One region of the Staphylococcus delphini genome, then DNA from elsewhere that is predicted to be linked to it. Evidence: predicted binding sites of a transcription regulator. Region 1 holds the regulator's gene; each other region holds the start of a gene.
The links. The regulator Rex, encoded in region 1, represses fermentation and respiration genes when NADH is low (regulators of the CRP and FNR family bind a similar motif). The targets are predictions, from matches to a motif close to TTGTGAAATATTTCACAA.
Positions count from the first base shown of each region.

Region 2: EL101_RS02280 (nitrate reductase subunit alpha) is a predicted target of Rex. The motif match lies at 1,238-1,255, and genes of this name have one in related genera.
Region 3: EL101_RS02780 (formate/nitrite transporter family protein) is a predicted target of Rex. The motif match lies at 1,480-1,497, and genes of this name have one in related genera.
Region 4: arcA (arginine deiminase) is a predicted target of Rex. The motif match lies at 1,117-1,134, and genes of this name have one in related genera.

Region 1 is NZ_LR134263.1:912,037-914,251, reverse strand. Features, by position in the region: gene EL101_RS04120 (YeeE/YedE family protein) at 1-85, shown strand, start outside; gene EL101_RS04115 (sulfurtransferase TusA family protein) at 110-334, shown strand; gene EL101_RS04110 (redox-sensing transcriptional repressor Rex) at 455-1,102, opposite strand; gene EL101_RS04105 (ABC-F family ATP-binding cassette domain-containing protein) at 1,255-2,215, shown strand, end outside.
Region 2 is NZ_LR134263.1:539,771-541,985, forward strand. Features, by position in the region: gene EL101_RS02275 (radical SAM/SPASM domain-containing protein) at 1-787, opposite strand, end outside; gene EL101_RS02280 (nitrate reductase subunit alpha) at 1,297-2,215, shown strand, end outside.
Region 3 is NZ_LR134263.1:649,633-651,847, forward strand. Features, by position in the region: gene EL101_RS02770 (hypothetical protein) at 1-154, opposite strand, end outside; gene EL101_RS02775 (hypothetical protein) at 161-496, opposite strand; gene EL101_RS02780 (formate/nitrite transporter family protein) at 584-1,426, opposite strand; gene EL101_RS02785 (amino acid permease) at 1,796-2,215, shown strand, end outside.
Region 4 is NZ_LR134263.1:63,225-65,439, forward strand. Features, by position in the region: gene arcA (arginine deiminase) at 1-1,059, opposite strand, end outside; gene EL101_RS00280 (arginine repressor) at 1,448-1,927, shown strand; gene EL101_RS00285 (alpha/beta hydrolase) at 2,045-2,215, shown strand, end outside.

The sequences.
Region 1 (2,215 bases):
GAGTTATTTCTTATTTGTAAAACCATTAAATGCCGCACGACGTCAAACGCAAATTGTTAGTACTTCAGCAAATGCATCTCATTAAATTATTAAAGAAAGGTGATAAAAAATGAAACATGAATTAGGCACTATTGGAATGGTATGCCCTTTCCCATTAATAGAAGCACAAAAGAAAATGGAAGATTTAAATATTGGTGATGAGTTGAAAATAGATTTCGATTGCACACAAGCTACAGAAGCTATACCTCAATGGGCAGCAGAACAAAATTATCCCATTACTGAATTCGAGCAATTAGGTGATGCTTCTTGGACCATTACCGTTCAAAAAGCTTAATGATTGACACACAAAAAAGCAACGCCTACCTTATTCACAAGGACGTTGCTTTTTTGTGTTCTAGTCATTATTAGCAAACGCTCAACTGAGCTATTGTTTATAAGCTCAGTTCGTCAATTTTTATTCTTCCGTTACACCATAATTTTTCATAAAGAAGAGTAGCGATTGGAGTTCAATCCCTAAGTCAATTTGATGTACTTGTACTGATTGTGGCGCGTGAACACGTTTAGGCGTAAAATTCAAGATACCTTTGATACCTGCTTCGACTAATTGATCGGTCACTGCCTGTGCTGCTGATTCAGGTGTCGCAATTATGACAACTTCTAATTCTCCTGAAGCAATGGTTTCTTTAATGTCATCCATCGACTTAATCGTAATATCCCCAACTGTCGTACCGATGATGTCTTCTCTAATGTCAAAGGCTTCTGTAATGGTCATATCATCATGGATTGAAAAGTTATACGAAATTAATGCTGTACCTAAGTGACCGACACCGACGATACCAATTTTGATAATATCTGAATCACTTAATTCTGATTTAAAAAATTCTAATAAACTATCAATATTATAACCGTAACCTTTTTTGCCTAATTCACCAAAATAAGAAAAATCTCGACGTATTGTGGCTGAATCTATATTTAAGCCTTCACTAATGGCTTTTGAATTAACACGATCTTCGCCTTTCGCTTTTAAAGTATTCACAAATCGATAATACAAAGGGAGACGTTTTAAAGTCGCTCTAGGAATTTTGTTCATTGATTTTCCCATTTTGAAGTCCTCCGATATGATTTCTAATGTGTGTGATAGCTTTCACAGTCTGTTTTTTAATTATAACTTAATTTATATAATAAGGAAACATTTAGTATTTGATACATATAGGGTTTGTTGTACAATAAATAAGAACGAAAGGAGTATGCCCTATGATTTTAATGCAGTTAAGTCAGATTACGAAATCGTTTGATGGCGAAGAAATTTTTGAAGGCGTTAATTTTGAAGTGAAAACAGGGGAGCGCATTGGTATCGTAGGTCGAAACGGTGCGGGTAAATCCACATTGATGAAAATTATCGCAGGTGTAGAATCATATGACTCAGGCCACATCTCAAAAATCAAAGGTCTTAAACTCGGCTATTTAACACAACAAATGACTTTAAATACTGAAAATACGGTTTTTGAAGAAATGGCAAAACCTTTTGAACAAGTGAAAGCGCTTGGCAAACGTATGCAAGAAGAAACCGACTGGCTCGCTGCACATGCGGAAGCTTATGAAACGACGGAATATCAAACGCATATCGCAAAATATGAACAATTATCCAATGAATTTGAACAACTCGGAGGCTATCATTATGACAGTAAAATCAAAACTGTGTTGAATGGCCTTGATTTTAGTGAGGCAGATTACGACCGACCTATTAATGATTTTAGTGGCGGTCAAAAAACACGGCTCTCACTCGCACAAATGTTATTGAGTGAACCAGACTTGCTTTTACTCGATGAACCGACAAACCATTTAGACATGGCGACTACAGAATGGTTAGAAGATTATTTGAAATATTTTAAAGGTGCTATCGTCATTATTTCACACGACCGCTTCTTCCTCGATAAAATTGTGACGCAAATTTATGACGTCTCACTAGGCGAAGTGAAACATTATGTCGGCAATTATGCGAAGTTTATCCAGTTACGAGATCAATACTTTCAAAAGCGACTCGCGGAATATGAACGTCAACAAAGCGAAATCAAACGACTGGAAACGTTTGTCGAAAAAAATATTACCCGTGCATCTACAAGCGGTATGGCAAAAAGTCGTCGTAAAATGTTAGAAAAAATGGCACGTATCGAAAAACCAATGCTTGATGCGAGAAGTGCGAACATCCAATTTG
Region 2 (2,215 bases), 370 kb from region 1:
AATTTGGAATGAAGGGAACCTTAATATGTTGCATTTTTAAAGTCTTTTCAATGTGATTTTTTACATCAATCCAATCTTTGCTATCTTTAAATACTACAGATCTAATTGAAATTTTGTTTTTATACTCACTAGGTATATTATTTAAATTGCTTAATAATTTATCTATTTCCAATCCGATTCTTTTATTGTTTTCAGAAATTAATGTATCTAAACTTATTATGAATTTGTCAACGTATTTATATAAATTTTTTCTTTTACTGAGTAGTAAACCATTCGTTAAAATATCAATAGATATACCTTTTTCATATGTATACTTCACTATTTCTTCAATATCTTTACGTAATAAAATTTCTCCCCCAGTAAAATTAATGTGCTTAACATTTATTTTTACAAGTTTATCTATAATGCTTTTCACAGTATCAGTTTTTAACATATCAGCTTTATTTAAATTATCTTTATTATAGCAATAGCTACATTTTAGATTACAACGTTGAGTAACGTGGAAATAAACGGTATTTATTGAAATATCAGTGCTTCTAAATTTAAATGTAGAATTATAATAATTGTTTATAACATAGTCTGTATAAGATTTAAATATCATTCCATGCTTTATTAATTTTTCAAGTATATCTTTATCCAGATATTTTTGTGAAAAATATTTGCAATTGCGTTTATGTAAGTTAGCAAATATTTCAGAATCTACTATTAACGCTTTATGATATGAGCCACTATAAATTAAATACTTACTATCAGCGGTGATAAATAATAAATCTTCAGCTATAAACATAAAATCCCTCCAAATAAGGAAAAATTAAAAAGGAACAACTGCCCCTTTTTAATTCCCGTTACCACTTCCTATTTTTTGTCCACAAGCACATGCACATGACTCTAAATTTTCTAAGACTTCAATTGGCAATTCTTTAACCCTACTCATATTAATAACCTCCCTATAATTAAACGCCTGATCCTTTACCAGTAACAGTTCCACAAGCACATGAACATGATTCTAAATTTTCCAAGACTTCAATTGGTAATTCTTTTACTTTATTCATAATTTTAGCCCCTTTTTTATGTGATAGACTAATTATAAACCTTAAATTTCATAATTGCCAGAAAAATCTGAAATATTTTTTATTCATAAACTTCTACGTTATCATTTCCCTATTTTTCATTTTAATTCACAACAAACACTAGGGATTCCCACTAGTGAATTAGGTATTTCCCTAATATCTTCATTTTGTGAATAAATGTACAATCAGAGTGATAGGGCGTGCTATGCGAAAAAGGAGGATATCTATGGCTAAATTTGGAATGCAATTTTTTAAACCGACTGAAAAATTTAATGGCAATTGGTCAGTATTAGAACATAAAAGCCGTGAGTGGGAAAAGATGTATCGTGAACGATGGAGTCATGACAAAGTGGTACGTACGACACATGGTGTTAACTGTACCGGGTCATGCTCATGGAAGGTATTTGTGAAAAACGGTGTGATTACTTGGGAAAATCAACAAATCGACTATCCGAGTTGTGGACCGGATATGCCGGAGTTTGAACCGCGTGGCTGTCCGCGTGGGGCATCGTTTTCTTGGTATGAATATAGCCCGTTACGTATTAAATATCCTTATGTGAGAGGTAAGCTTTGGGAGTTATGGACGGCAGCTTTAGAGGAACATCAAGATCCGATTAAAGCGTGGGCATCCATTGTAGAAGATGAAGAAAAAGCAAAAATTTATAAGTCAGCACGTGGTAAAGGGGGACATGTCCGCACGAATTGGAAAGATGTGTCTCAACTCATTTCAGCACAGCTCATTTACACGATTAAAAAAGATGGTCCAGACCGTATTGCTGGTTTCACGCCAATTCCAGCGATGTCGATGATCAGTTATGCGGCGGGTGCGCGTTTTATTTCGTTACTCGGTGGGGAAATGTTGAGTTTTTATGATTGGTATGCGGATTTACCACCAGCATCGCCACAAATTTGGGGTGAACAAACAGACGTGCCAGAATCAAGTGACTGGTACAATTCGTCTTACATTATGATGTGGGGCTCTAACGTACCGCTCACACGTACGCCGGATGCACACTTTATGACAGAAGTGCGTTATAAAGGGGCAAAAGTGGTGTCTGTTGCGCCAGATTACGCTGAAAATGTGAAGTTTGCGGACAATTGGTTGGCACCGAATCCAGGGACAGATGCGGCGATTGCACAAGCGA
Region 3 (2,215 bases), 260 kb from region 1:
TTAACACTAATAGCATGGCGTCTACACCGACCATTAATTTATAACGTGTGTTCTCAGTGCCTTCTTTTGAGGTTTTATATAACATATAGGCATTAGGAAGAAAACTAATTAAAAGAATTACGATGACAATGATACCAATCGTCTGTGTTGACATATTTCATCACTCCTTAAAAAAACGTTGTCGTATTGCACCGACGATTAAGCCAATTGCAACCCCGATTGCAAGACCTACTAAAGCATGCGCTAGCCATTGCCCTACGAGTATACCTAAGATGATGCCAATAAGTAGGGGAGGGCCATAAATGCGTTTTCGTGTGTCGTGACTTAAAAGCGTGAAGACGACGAAGTATAATATCGCAAAGACAATGGCAACGAGTATTGAACGTAGCAATAACTCGGTTGTCGTATAGGTGGATTGTGTTTGATTTAGGAAGAAAAAGAGTAGACCTAAAATAATTGAGATGAGGACACCTCTAACGATACGTGTGCGATCCATAATATGCTCCTTAGTCTTTGAATTGTCCCTATTATAACATAGACCGCAATCAATGATGACGTGTACTCATCTATCACAAATGATGCATTAGTTCTTCTTGTTTTCCTTTTTAATCGCTTTGAATTGACCGTGATCATTCAGATAAGCATAAAATAGGCCGATGATTAGGCCACCGCCGATATAGTTGCCAAGTAAAGCGCCGATAATGTTTTTAGTCATATGTAGCATATTGAAAGCGTCTGTTTGATAAATGGCACTGGCAATAAACAAACAAGCATTATAAACAACGTGTTCATAGCCCATAAACGCGAAAATCGTTACACCGAACATCATGACAAATATTTTGGCCAACACATCATCAATCTGCATGGCAATGACTAATGCAATGTTAATAAAGAAATTGGCGAAAATGGCACGGACTAAAATGTTTTGAAAACTATAATCATGAATTTTGACCTGAACGGTATGATCGAGCATTTGTAGCATATCCGGTGTCATGACGTTGGAAAACCGAAGTAAACTAAACAAAATGACAGCACCCATCATATTTCCAACAAAACATAACGTGAATATTTTAAGTACCCGTGTTGGACGAATCAAGTGATAATACAATCCCACCGTAAAATACATGAAATTACTCGTCAGAAGCTCAGAGTTGGTGAACAAAATTAACACGAGGGCAAAACTAAAAGTAAATGCACCCGCCATATTCACGAGACCAGGCGCTACGTCAGGCGCAAATGTTGTTTTAACTGCTAATACAAAAACGGTAATGATGCTAATAATAAATCCAGCCATCATCGCTCTTAATAAATAACGTCTTAGATAAAAGCTCTGAAGTACATCTTTCTTTTGAATTGTCTCAATAATATTTGAAACCCACTGGCGACCATAAAAAATTGTATCCCATTTAATATTAGTATCCTTCATAAATTAGATTCCTTTCTTAAATAATAAACCTAGTATAAGCAATTCGGATGATAATGTGAATATAATCACAATACATTAATGTGACAATATTTCGACGGTCGACGATGCAAGCGCTATCATATCGAAGCGTGATTTTTAATAGGATAACGATACTGTTGTATAGGATGACCGATATATCAAGGGTTAAAGCTGTAACGGATATATATACGCATCAAGGCTGTTTGGCGTTGAAAATAAGAATTTAAATGAATGGGTTAACATTTTTAATTTTTTCTTCAAATTCTGATAGTTTATAGTATAATAGCGACATGCACGGTTCAACATCAATTTTATATGAGTAGGGGTTACAAAAGGAGATGGAACGTTGTCATGGAAGATAATCAATTACACAGAGGATTAAGTTCTCGACAGATTCAAATGATCGCACTCGGTGGTACTATCGGTGTCGGTTTATTCATGGGGGCATCTAGTACGATTGCGTGGACAGGTCCCTCTGTCATTTTTGCATATTTAGTTGCAGGTTTGTTTTTATTTTTAATCATGCGCGCAATGGGAGAAATGGTCTATCTTGATCCATCAACTGGTTCATTTGCAAACTATGCGACAGACTATATCCACCCTGTTGCTGGTTACGTGACTGCATGGGCCAACATTTTTCAATGGATTGTTGTAGGGATGTCAGAAGTCATCGCAGTTGGCGCATATATGAAGTTTTGGTTTCCAGAGTTACCAACATGGATTCCAGGTCTGATTGTCATTGTTCTGTTAACTGCAGCCAATGCGGTGTCT
Region 4 (2,215 bases), 850 kb from region 1:
GCCATCGTTCCATTGCTCGCGCGCACCGTCAATCGCATCGCCGTTACCTGTCGGGATGAATTGGATATTGTCGACATGTAACGCATCTTCAAGTGTTTGCTTCAGTTGACTAGAGTGAGAAATTTTAATATCGTTCGTTGTTTCATCTTTTTCAATCGTAAAAATATTCATTTGATTTTCTTCTTTAAAGATTGCCGCATGCATCGTAAATTTGTCGTAATCAATCATCGTAAATACTGTGTCCAAATGCATGAAACTACGACTGTTCGGTATTTCAATTGCCAACAATTTCGTAAATGTTGATTGGTCATCGAATAAAATTTGACGGGCTAACCGTTCAATCGCTTGTGCTGACGTCCGTTCTGAAATACCAATGGCCAACACTTCTTTTGAAAGAATTAATTCATCGCCGCCTTCAATATTGAATGGACAATTTCGGTCTAACCAAACCGGCACATCCGCGTCTTTAAAGCGAGGATGATGTGCGAGAATGTACGTCATGAAAATCGATTCTCTGCGACGTGCACGCCAATACATGCGATTAATCGTCATGCCTCGGCCGATAGAAGCTTGAGGGTCTCTTGTGAAATAGAGGTTCGGCATAGGGTCTAAATAAAATGGATATCTATCGTCCATATATTCCACTAAGTGATTCATGTCGAGTTGAATTTCCTCTTTGCGCACACCCGCCATAATTTTATCGACGAGTTCTTGGTCACTTAAATTTTCAAAAAGTGCTTTAATCTCTTTTTCGTGACCGAGTACTGTTTTTTGAGATTCTGCTAAAATGTCGTCAATAAACTGTTCGCGTACAGCCTTGTCAGCAATCGCCTCAGCTGCTAATTGTTCGAGATAGACGACTTCGACACCTTCATCTCTTAACACTTGTGCAAATTTGTCGTGTTCTTCTTGAGCCACTTTCAAATAAGGGATGTCATCAAACAATAAACCGCTGAGATGATCGGGCACAAGATTTTCTAATTCTTTGCCAGGTCGTTTCAGTAAAACCGTTTTTAATGTGCCGATTTCACTATTGACTTGAATAGGATTCTTTTCCATTGTTGCGCCTCCTTTGTTTTAATACACCCAAAGTATAAAGCGCTTTCTTTATATGTATTGTGAATTTTTTCTCAATAACAATGTCTAATACTTCATACAAATGATGTATTCAATGCATAAAATTGATAGATTATGCATGCCGAGTACTTGAATGGTGCATGTGGATGAATAATCATTGAATATGACATGGAACGCGCAATGAAAGATGGTGCTTCATTCAATATGATGTATGGATATCCATTTGATAGGCAGGTGCGTCTGATGAATATGAAAAAGGGCGTTTTGAGAGGTGCCAAAAAGTTCACATCTGAGAATCAATTGTTTTGTTATGATAATGATGTGTATGGTTGTCTGACTGACCTATCATCAGATTAAGGAGTTTAAAAGTATGAAGAAGAGTAAGAGATTAGACTTAGTATCGATGGTTGTAAAGGAACACGATATTCATACGAAAGCAGAAATTGTAGATTATATTGAACAGCATTTTGGCATCCGATACAGTCTTGCTACGATTAGTCGAGATTTAAATGAGTTGAAGATCTATAAAATGCCATCAGAAAACCAACAACGATGCTACAGACAATATAACGAAAATGCACAAAAAGAAGCGAAAGCACGGCTCATTGATTTGTATCAAGAGGAGATTATTGCGCTGAGTATTAAAGATACGTACTTAATTATTAAAACGTCACCTGGTTTTGCGCAAACGGTGAATTTTTATATCGATCAAATGAATTTAAAAGAAGTAATTGGCACAGTGGGCGGTAACGATACCATTTTAGTGATTACGCATTCGAATGAACTTTCCAAATTTGTACATTATAAACTGTTCAACCAAACGTATGAAACGCCACATGTGAAACACTAGTCACAATATATAGGAAAGGTGCACAAAATTGACTTTTCATAGATTTTGCAATAGAATCAGGTAAATTTAGTGAACATCGATGAGACTGCATCGAGGGCGTATAAAGAGGTGACATCCATGAAAAAGTTTTGGAAATGGAGTATTGGTATAGTGGTGCTATTGATTGTCGTGTGGGTGACGTATATAGGCATTTACCGCAATACATCAATCGCCAATAATCCGAAACATGCCAAGTATATTGATAGCGCAACACCGACGTTATTTTTGCATGGTTACGGTGGGACGGTG